Regions from separate parts of the Rhodococcus sp. IEGM 1318 genome, predicted to be linked through region 1. Evidence: riboswitches for the same ligand, from Rfam matches in the RefSeq annotation. Region 1 holds a riboswitch; the other holds the start of a gene.
The links. Region 1 has a riboswitch for S-adenosylmethionine ahead of R4P65_RS33195 (putative leader peptide). Riboswitches for the same ligand answer to the same signal wherever they lie in the genome.
Positions count from the first base shown of each region.

Region 1 (5,382 bases):
GCAAGGGAAATCGACTTCACGAACTGCGTGACCGAGAGATCCTGAAACAGCGTTCACACATCGGATTCGTGTTCCAGAACTTCAACCTGTTTCCGCACCTGACTGCGCTGGAAAACGTGGTGGAAGCTCCGCTCTCGGCCCAGAAACGAGACCGTGACGAGGTGTACCGCGAAGCTCGCGCACTGCTCGAGCGAGTGGGAGTGGGGGACAAGGCCGACGAGTATCCCCGCCAACTCTCCGGTGGCCAGCAACAGCGCGTCGCCATAGCGCGAGCGCTGGCACTGCGGCCGGCGGTCATTCTCTTCGACGAGCCGACCTCGGCGCTCGACCCGGAACTGGTAGGCGAGGTTCTCGAAGTCCTGGCTCAGCTGGCCCGTGACGGCGCCACTTTGGTGATCGTCACGCACGAGGTCGGTTTTGCTCGGGAAGTGGCGGACACCGCGGTCTTCATGGATGGCGGCGTCATCGTCGAACAGGGCCCACCTTCGCAGGTGATCGACAATCCGATTCACGAACGAACCAAGGCTTTTCTCTCCCGCGTTCTCTGACGCGACCAAGACACATTCCCGAAAGGAAAAATTGATGTTCTCCCCATCCCGTCGCGCCACTTTCCTGATCTCGGCTGTCGCCACCGTCGGACTGCTCAGCGCAGCGTGCAGCAGTGCGGACGCCGAGTCCGACGGAGCCCAGGTCACCGCTGCCGCGGGTTACAACCTCACCGCCGACCAGAATCGCATCACCACCGACAAGGTGGATTCCATCGCCGCCGAGCTGCCTCAGGACATCCGCGACCGCGGCACGCTGCGCGTCACCGGTAGTGCCGGTTCCGCTCCGCCGCTCCGCTTCTACGCCGACGACGACACCACCCTCATCGGCTCCGAGACCGACTTCGCCTACCTGATCGGCGACGTTCTCGGCTTGAAGGTCGACCTGCAGACAGCTGACTGGGCACAGAACTTCGTCCGCGTCGACTCTGGCGAGGCTGACGCCTTCCTCTCCAATGTGACTGTCACAGAGGAGCGTAAGGAGAAGTACGACTTCGCGACCTACCGCCTCGACACCCTGGCCTTCGAAGCCAAGAAGGGCGCCGGAATTTCCATCAAGGAACCCAAGGACGTCGCGGGCAAGAAGATCGCCGTCTCCTCGGGCACCAATCAGGAAGCGCTGCTGGTCAAGTGGAGTGAGCAGAACGTCGCGGCCGGCCTGGCGCCCACCGACATCTCCTACTACCAGAACACCACCGACTACTACCTCCCGCTGCAGTCCGGCCGGATCGACGCCTACTTCGGGCCGAACCCGTCATCACAGTTCCACGCCAAGCAGTCGGGGGAGACCGAGGTTGTCGGTGAGTTCTCCGGGGCCGGCGACACTCTGCAGGGGCAGATCGCGGTGCTGGTGAAGAAGGACAACGGTCTGATCAAGGCAATCAATGACGCGATCAACCACACGATCGAGAACGGCACGTACCAGCGGATCCTCGAGCGCTGGAACATCACCAGCGAAGCCGTCGACACGTCTTTGATCAACCCGCCCGGCCTTCCGAAGACCAAGTGAGCTCTCGTCCATGAGTGAGATTCCCGATGTGATCGTCATCGGCGGAGGGCTCGTCGGGTCCTCCGCCGCATGGCGGCTCGCGGCGCGCGGACGTAGCGTCGTACAGCTGGAACAGTTCGGGCCGGGGCACAAGCACGGTGCGTCGCACGGTACTTCGCGCATCTACCGTCAGGCCTACGACAATCACCTGTACACAGGGTTGGCGGCCGACGCGCTGCCGCTGTGGCGGGAGTTGGAGACCACGACGGACATCGGGTTCCTGGAACTCACCGGCGCGGTCGATCACGGTCTGCCGCAGGCGGTGCAGTCCAAGGCGCAGATATTGGTCGAGGCGGGCATCAAGGGTGAGATCCTCACTCCTGCCGAGGCGTTCGCGCGCTGGCCGGGGCTGCGATTCGACACCACCGTGCTCCATCACCCCGATGCAGGCCGGTTGCATGCGGATCGCGCCGTGACCGCTTTGAAGGCGGGAGCGGTGTTCGCCGGTGCCGAGGTCCGTCACGACGTTCGGGTACTGGCACTCGCGCGAGCGTCGTACGGCGTGGACGTGGTGACGGACAGTGGAACGCTCGCGGCTCGTCAGGTCGTGATCGCGGCCGGTGCGTGGACTGCGGACCTGATCGCAGACAGCGGCCTCGGCTCCGAAATCGCATTGCCGACGCTGCGCACGACGCAGGAACAACCGGCGCACTTCGCACCGCTCGATCCGGGAGTCGAGTGGCCGAGTTTCGTTCACCACCCGGGTGCACAGTTGGAGACTGCGGGAATCTACGGACTCGGTTCCGAGGACGGCATCAAGATCGGTGAACACGCGACCGGGCCGGTGGTGACTCCGCAGACCCGCGACTACACCCCTGATGTCGACGGTGAGCAACGATTGGTCGAGTACGCCGAGTCGTGGTTACCCGGCGTCGATTCCGCCCAGGTCGAGTCGATCACGTGCCTATACACGAGCACGCCGGACAGTCACTTCGTCATCGACCGAGTCGGCGATGTCACGGTTGCGGCGGGATTCTCGGGTCATGGATTCAAATTCGGTCCAGCCCTGGGTGAACTTGTATCGGACCTCGTCGACGGCACCACTCTCGCTTCGGAAGCTTTTCGGCTGGGGGAGCGTTGACCAGATTCATGGAGGAAAGTGTTGTGGCACTGGAGCTCGGGACTCGACAGCTCGACGGTATCGGCGCGGTAGAGGTCTACTCGGTATCGCAGGACGATCCCTTGGCAGCTCCACTGATCGCGGAGTTGGCGCTCGAATACAGCTCGCGTTACGGCGGGACTCGCGAAGCGATGCTCGAGGATCTCACCACGTACCCGGCAGAAGAATTTGCGTACCCGCAGGGGGCGCTACTGGTGCTCACCCACGAGGATGTACCGATTGCGGGCGGTGCATTTCGCCAATTCGATTCCACCACCGCCGAACTGAAAAGAATCTGGACATCGGCCGACTATCGGAAGCGCGGCCTCGGCAAGGTCGTCGTTCGTGAGTTGGAACGAGAGATCGAACTTCGCGGATACAACCGGGTGTTCCTCACGACGGGCCCTCGGCAACCCGAGGCGCTCGCGCTGTATCTGTCCAGTGGATACACACCGCTTTACGACGCTTCACTCTCGCCCGAAGAGGTGGGCGTCCACCCGTTCGAGAAACAACTTCGAGTGCTCGAAAATGTGACCCGAGCAGCAATTCCTACCGACCGGGTTGACAACACCCGGGTTTGACCTCGTACACTTGCGAACGACCATCCAGAGCGACCGAGAGACCTGGCTCATTGAAGTCGCAGCAACCCCCCGAGTGATCGGGTGCGGGTGCTACCGCCAGGACCGATGGAGGACCACGAAATGAAGGCAGTCGAAGGCGGTTTCGATACCGCCTGGTCGCGTCGTCACGTAGACCTGTGCCGCACCGCGGGATCTTTCTGTACCAACTGACCTCGGTCAGTCATTCACACTCAGGCGAGTCGTCGACAAGTCTGTTTTCTCTTCTCTGCACAAGTGATTCGTGCTCGATCGCCTTTTCGGAGCTTCTTGCTTCAGGGCGGCGGGTGCGCTCTTCGGCATGCCTCTTTAGGAGTTCTTGGTGTCCTCGCCCTCATTCGGTGCCCGTAAACGCGCGACCGTACTTGCCGGTATCGGTGCTCTCTCGGTTCTCGGCACGGTCCTCGCCGGCTGCAGCAGCAACGGAAGTGACAGCGGTGCCGACGCGGGCCCCGCGCAGTCCGGTGGAACCCTTCGCTACGGCCTCTCGCAGGCGCCGACGTGCGCCGATCCGGCCCAGGCCGGAAGTAACCAGACGGTGTATGTCACTCGTACCGTGGTGGATTCGCTGACCGATCAAAATCCCGACTCCGGAGAGATCACCCCGTGGCTCGCCAAGAGTTGGGAGATCAGCCCCGACGCCGCGAGCTTCACGTTTGTCCTTCGTGACGATGCCACTTTCAGTGACGGCACACCGGTGACGGCGGATTCGGTGAAGAAGACCTTCGATTCGGTCAAGAACCTTGGGCCGAACGCGTCGTTGGCGAAGAGCTACCTGTCCTCCTACACGGGTACCGACGTCGTTGACGCACACACGGCGAAGATCAATTTCTCTGGACCCAATGTTCAGTTCCTGCAAGCAACTTCGACGCCGCAGCTCGGAATCCTCGCTGATTCCACCACTGCACTGGCACCCGAGCAGCGCTGCCCCGGTGCAGCGGTGATCGCCTCCGGGCCGTTCGTCTACACCGACTGGCAGCAGGACAAGAGTGTCAAGATCGCCAAGCGCGCGGGATACAACTGGGCGTCGGACGCGGTCGCGCATCAGGGCGAGGCCTACCTCGACGGCGTCGACTTCACCGTGGTCCCCGAATCCGGTGTGCGCGCGGGCAGCGTGGCTTCCGGCCAGCTCGATGCGGTCAGTGATGCGCTCCCACAGGACGCGCCGCAGATCGAGGGCGCAGGCGGACGCATCCTCACCCGGCCGAACCCGGGCGTGAGCTTCTTCTTCCAGCCCAACGTCAGTCGTGGAGTTCTCGCTGATCAGTCTGTCCGCCAGGCCATCGTTCCGGCGATCAACCGGCAAGAGCTCGTCGACACCGTTCTGGATCCGTCGTTCTTCCCGGCAACGAGCCCGTTGGCTCACACCACTCCGCTCTACACCGACGAATCCAGCGTCGTGACGTACGACGCCGACAAGTCGGCGAAGCTTCTCGATGCAGCCGGTTGGAAGACCGGAAGCGACGGTATTCGCGAGAAGGACGGGCAGAAGCTCACTTTCAGCGTCACGTTCAGCCCGGTGTTCTCGGGTAATCAGGCCATTCTCGAGCTCGTTCAGCAGCAGCTCAAGAAGGTCGGCGTGGACCTGCAGCTCAATCTGGTCTCGAACGGTGAATGGACCGAGAAGGGGGTGTCGGGTGATTACGATTCGCTGTACTACAACAGCACTAGGGCCGACGCCGACATCCTGCGGGCGTCGTTCAGCACCGAGGGCCGCAACCTCAACCGTCGCGGCGCAGATCCGGAGCTCGACAAGGTTCTCACCGAGCAGCTTGCAGCCACGGACAACGGCCAACGCGGCGAACTGGTATCCACTGCACAGGAATTGATCCTCGACCGTGGACTCTCCATCCCCACCATCGAGCTCTCGCAGGCCATCGGCGCCGGATCGAGTGTGCAGGACCTGAACTTCGAAGCCTCCTCACGCCTGCAGTTCTACGACGCATGGTTGTCGGGTAAGTAATCATGACTCGATACGTACTCACCCGACTGGGTCAGGCCGCAGTGGTCCTGTGGGCCGCCTTCACCATCTCGTTCGTGATTCTGTTCCTCCTGCCGAGTGATCCCGTCAGC
Region 1 covers NZ_JAWLSC010000010.1:24,109-29,490, reverse strand. The annotation lists gene R4P65_RS22035 (amino acid ABC transporter ATP-binding protein) at 1-548, shown strand, start outside; gene R4P65_RS22030 (ABC transporter substrate-binding protein) at 583-1,554, shown strand; gene R4P65_RS22025 (FAD-dependent oxidoreductase) at 1,565-2,674, shown strand; gene R4P65_RS22020 (GNAT family N-acetyltransferase) at 2,683-3,273, shown strand; SAM riboswitch class I at 3,291-3,385, shown strand; gene R4P65_RS33195 (putative leader peptide) at 3,379-3,483, shown strand; gene R4P65_RS22015 (ABC transporter substrate-binding protein) at 3,632-5,272, shown strand; gene R4P65_RS22010 (ABC transporter permease) at 5,275-5,382, shown strand, end outside.

Region 2 (5,382 bases), on a different contig from region 1:
CCGGTTCGATCCCGGCCCTGGCCACCATAATTCTTATCGACAAGCTCCAACTTCGATGTTCTTTGAACATGAGGTTGGAGCTTTTTCGTGTTCGGATGTCAGTCGCCGTAAACCGCTCGGCTCGATCATCTGAGTTGTACGCATTCTTTGTCTCCGTGAATGATTCCGGTCACCGGGAACGTGCTGCGTGTCACTCCGTCGAGAACCTCACTATTAGCCGGTTGCGGCCGATCCCTGGCCGCGTCTACTGGAAGTGAGGTGGAATCTCCGTGTCGCACTCGAGATCTTGGCCCATCGGGAACGTCAGCCGTGTCGCAGTGGCGCTGATCGGTGCCGGTGTCCTGTTGGTGGGCTGCGCGAGCAGCAATGACGACAGTGGTACTGACGCGACGACCGCGTCGGGACACATCGTGACCGGCATGGTCAACGAGCAGCCCGATCCGGGGAATGCGGTCGCCGGCGGGACCATGACGTACGGCGTGCAGGTGCTCGTTCCCTCTCTCGACCCGACCAAGACTGCCGCGCGCGGCGGTTCCGGTGGAGAAGCATTCGCAGCTGTTTACGACGTTTTGATGAGCTACGACACTGCTGGTGGCGAATTCAAGCCCAAGCTTGCCGAATCGCTCGAGACCTCTGACGACGGAGCCACCTGGACGTTGAAACTTCGCGACGGTGTTAAGTTCAGCGACGGCTCCGCGCTCGACGCCGACGCCGTGATCGCGAGCATCGATCGGTACAACGCGGGCAAGGGCAATGGCGCCGAGTTGTGGCTGGCTTCGGTGGAATCGGCGCAGGCAAGCGGTTCCACGACGGTCGACTTCACGCTGAAGACGCCGTGGATGCGCTTTCCGTCGATGCTCGCTCTCGGGCACGGGATGATCGTCGCCCCGAGTTCGCAGCAAGGCGACAAGTTCACCGCCGTGGGCGCCGGACCCTTCACCGAAGATCTCTTCACGCCGAGCGTCGAGCGAATCTTCAAGGCCAACCAGTCCTACTACGGCGGTGCTCCCAAGCTGGACAAATTGCGGATGGTGGCACTCAACGGTCCACAGGCCAATCTCGAATCATTGAACAGTGGTCAGCTCGATGTCGCCTATATTCGTGGCCTTACTTCGGCGATCAATTCCGCCAAGTCCACTGGTTACCCCGGCTACATCGACGTGCTCAACGCCGGGAGTGCCGAGATTGTCAACAATCGTGAAGGCCGGCCGGGCTCGGATGTTCGCGTCCGCCAAGCTATCGGCTATGCGCTCGACACGACATTGATCGATCAGCGCGTGGAAAACGGTGAGGGACTGCCGGGCTCGGAGTTGTTCGGTCCGACGTCGCAATGGCATGTGGACACACCGGGTATTGCCTACGACCCCGAAAAGGCCAAGGAGCTTCTGAATCAGGCGAAGGCAGACGGATACGACGGCACTCTCGACTACGTCGTTCTCAGTGAGCCGAAGGACCAAGCGATCGGCCTCGCCGTGCAGTCACTGTTGCAGGCCGTCGGGTTCGAGGTGAACTTGATCTTGGCCAACAACGCCGGCGACATCGTGCAGAACGTCTACGTCAAGCACGATTTCGACCTCGCGCACGCGGGCATCGGAATGTACGAGTCGATTCTCGATCTCGGATTGTTCTCCACGACCAACAGCACCTCGATGGCGAATACTGCTGGATACGCGAACCCGGCGATGGATCAGCTGATCGCAGATCTACAACAAGCCAAGGATAATTCGTCGACTCTGGCGATCATCGGCAAGATTCAGACGCTGTGGAACGAGACGGTTCCGTCGGCGCCTATCGGCGGGCTGACGTCGTTCTGGGCTTGGCAGAAGAACGTCCACGGCGTCGTTCCCACAGCCACGGGAATCATGCTGTTCGACCAGGCTTGGCTGGGCGCGAAGTAGATCAACTGCTGCCCTCCAGACGAGCCCCGTCCGACGACAGTCGGGCGGGGCTCTTTGGTTTCGATGTCGGCTAGTGTTTGCGCAACCCTTTCGATCAGGGTGATTGTATTGAAATATGTTGTAGGTCAATATGATTCGTCAAGCGCGATTTGACTTGTTCAGCGTCGCCCGCATAGATTGCATCCACCATCCAGAGTGGCTGAGAGACCTGGCTCGATGATGCCGCAGCAACCCGCTACCTAACCGCAGTGTGGGTGCTACCGCCAGGACCGATGGAGGACACATGACTGTATTTGCCGTGGGTATCGAACTGGACGGCGAGGGCACTCACCCCGCTGCCTGGCGCCGAAGCTCACATCGCCCGGATCAGTTGCTCACGGGTAAGGCTGTGCGCGATCGCGTCGCGGCTGCCGAGAATGCGGGCTTCACCTTCGCGACGTTCGACGATTCCATCCTCCCTCCGAGTGGTGACATTGTCGGCCGCGTCGACGCCGTCTCCAGGGCGTCATACGTGGCGGCGACGACCAGCACGATCGGACTGGTCCCCGTCGTCGGGACCACGTACGCCGAACCGTTCCACACCTCTTCGCAATTGGCGACATTGGACTACTCCTCGCGTGGGCGTGGCGGCTGGCTTGCTGTTCCGGTCGAAGACGATGCCGCGGCGAGGGCGTGGGGGAGGGCTCCGGTAACGACGGAGTCGGCGCGTCAGCAGGAGCAGCGGGATTCGGTCACCGTTGTGACCGATCTCTGGGATTCATGGGAGGACGACGCTGTTGTCCGTGACTATCTCAGTGGGCGTTTCCTCGAGCGTGATCGTCTGCATTACGTCAATTTCGAGGGTGAGACGTTCTCGGTGAAGGGGCCCGCAATCGTTCCGCGGCCGCCTCAAGGCCAGTTGGTGGTGTTCGGCCGCTACGGCGAGATCGATCCACGCCAGTCGGATGTTGTTCTTGTGTCCGGTGATTCGGCGGAAACTATTGCACAGTCGGCCGCCAAGGCGCGCGATGAGGGCGCGTCATTGGTGGTCGCCGAGGTCGATGTGGCTTTCGATACGCTGAATCTGTCTGCGGCGCAGCGGCTGACCGAGCTGAACTCGTACGGGAATGCCGTCGACACTGGCCGACTGCTCCTGGATGCAGATCCGGGGGAAGCGGCCGTAGTTCTGAAGGAGTTGGCCGGGCGCCTCGACGGTGTTCATTTCCACCCTCTCGTGATCGACGAGGACCTTCCGGTGCTGGCCAAATTCGTGCTTCCGGCGCTGTCCAAGGCCGGGTTGACGCGACGCCCGGTTCCGGGATCGACCTTGAGGGGCAACCTCGGTCTGCAGCGGCCCGCAAATCGATTCGCCCACTCCTCCTGACTTGACTTCGCGCTAAGGATATTTCGGCCATGACTGCATCACGCTCCGCCGTACCTCGACCCGACGCTCACGTTCACTTCGGCGTCTTCTTCCAAGGGGTCAACCACACCACCATCTGGTCCGATTCCTCGAGCGGATCCCAGATCGACTTCGAGACGTTTCGGCGGTTGGTACTCACCGCCGAGCGAGGCCTGTTCGACGCCTTCTTCCTCGGTGAGGGCCTTCGCCTTCGCGAGCAGAACGGCAAGATTCTCGATCTGGATATCGCCGGCCGCCCCGACGCCATTGCGCAGTTGGCCGCCCTCGCCGGTATCACCGACAAGATCGGTTTGGTCGCGACACAGAACACCACGTACAACGAACCGGCCGACCTCGCACGTCGACTCTCCGGCCTCGACCTACTTTCCGACGGACGGGCCGGCTGGAACGCGGTGACCACCGACAACGCGTGGACAGGAGAAAACTTCCGTCGCGGGGGTTTCCTCGATCACTCCCTACGTTACGAGCGTGCCGGGCAGTTCATCGAAACCGCGCGGGCACTGTGGGATTCGTGGGCCGACGACGCGATCTCGGGTTCTCGCACGTCCGAGAACTGGTCGACCCCGGGAGCCGTGAGCGACGTACGACGTCAGACTTCGCAGTTCGATATCTCCGTGACGCCGACGCTTCCCCGCAGTAGACAGGGACATCCGGTCATCTTTCAAGCCGGCGATTCGCCGTCTGGACGCGATTTCGCGGCGACGCACGCCGACGTCATCTTCTCGCGGCACGGGACGCATTTCGACGGCGCACTCGACTTCGCCGACGACATTCGGGCTCGTTTGCGTAGAGTCGGGCGGCCGGAGGACGACGTCAAGATCTTGCCCAGCACGCAGATCGTGTTGGCGGAGAGCGAGTCCGAAGTCGAGGAGAAGACACGGTGGGTCCTTGAAGGTCAGTTCACCGGCCAAACTGCACTGTCCCTCGTCGGATTGGTGTGGGGGAAGGACCTTTCCGACCGAGACCCGGACGATCCACTTCCAGAGGAAGATCCGGTTGCCCGCCCGGTTTCCGAGACGCGCGGTTCCGCGCGAGACGGCAACGACCCCATTGCGATTGCGCGTGAATGGCGGGCTCTGGCCGAGGCAAAGAATCTGTCCCTACGTCAGGTCGCCATCGAGACCTCGCAGCGCTCGGGTTTTGCGGGCACTCCGGGGCAGGTCGCCGATCAGTTGGTCCATTGGGTGCGCAACGGAGCTTCGGACGGCTTCAACATCTCGCCGTACCTGGTGCCGACCGGGCTCGACGAAATCGTCGACTGGTTGATCCCGGAGCTACAGGAGCGTGGGGCGTACCGCACCGAGTACTCCACATCGACGCTGCGAGAGCACTTGGGGTTGCGACCGCCGCTCACGCGTCGGGCCGCGTCTGAAGCTGCGGGGTAGCGGGTCCTGTCCCACACGGTCACAGCGGCGGCCGAATCCACCAAGCTCGAGTCGGACGTCCGCTGGGAGATCACCGTCTGCGTAGCCGCGGGCTCACCACTCTTCTCGATTCGGCGGTGCTCGGAATCGGGGTTCCGTCGATCCGCGCGTCGCTGGGCGCGTCGACCTCCGAGGTGCAGTGGATTCTTGCGAGCTATTCGCTGACTTTAAGCTTGGCACTGGTGCCGGCGGGCCGACTCGGTGACGTCGCCGGGCGCGTACAGCACCGCGGGTGGTCTGGCCGGCGTTTCCGGACCGATCCTCGGTGGCGTACTGCTGAAATATGTCGACGCCGACTTCGGATGACGGTTGCTTCTCGTTCTCAACGTGCCGTTTGCTCTGATCACACTGATTCTGGCGTTTCGCTTTCTGCGCCGTGATCGAACCACCCGATCGGGCGCGTCGATCGATCCGGTGGGGTTGTGTCTGCTGGCGACTACGACCGGGCTCCTGTTGTGGCCCATCGTGACCCGAACCGGTGGTTCCGACTGGGTACAACCGTTGCACTCTTCTGGTTCGGATCCATCCTCGCCGTCAACGGAGTGCTCAGCCTCTATCTGATCGAAGGTTTGGGCTTCGCCCCGCTGAGTGCGGCGTTGATCATGACCGGTAGCTCACTCGCCATGGCAATGACGTCGGCCTTCGGATGGCGGCTGGT
Region 2 covers NZ_JAWLSC010000013.1:1,610-6,991, forward strand. The annotation lists tRNA gene R4P65_RS25875 (tRNA-Phe) at 1-27, shown strand, start outside; gene R4P65_RS25880 (ABC transporter substrate-binding protein) at 270-1,898, shown strand; SAM riboswitch class I at 2,082-2,177, shown strand; gene R4P65_RS25885 (LLM class flavin-dependent oxidoreductase) at 2,182-3,261, shown strand; gene R4P65_RS25890 (NtaA/DmoA family FMN-dependent monooxygenase) at 3,291-4,685, shown strand; gene R4P65_RS25895 (MFS transporter) at 5,147-5,382, shown strand, end outside.
Region 2: linked by a shared signal. The riboswitch ahead of R4P65_RS25885 (LLM class flavin-dependent oxidoreductase) and the one ahead of R4P65_RS33195 (putative leader peptide) in region 1 are both predicted to bind S-adenosylmethionine.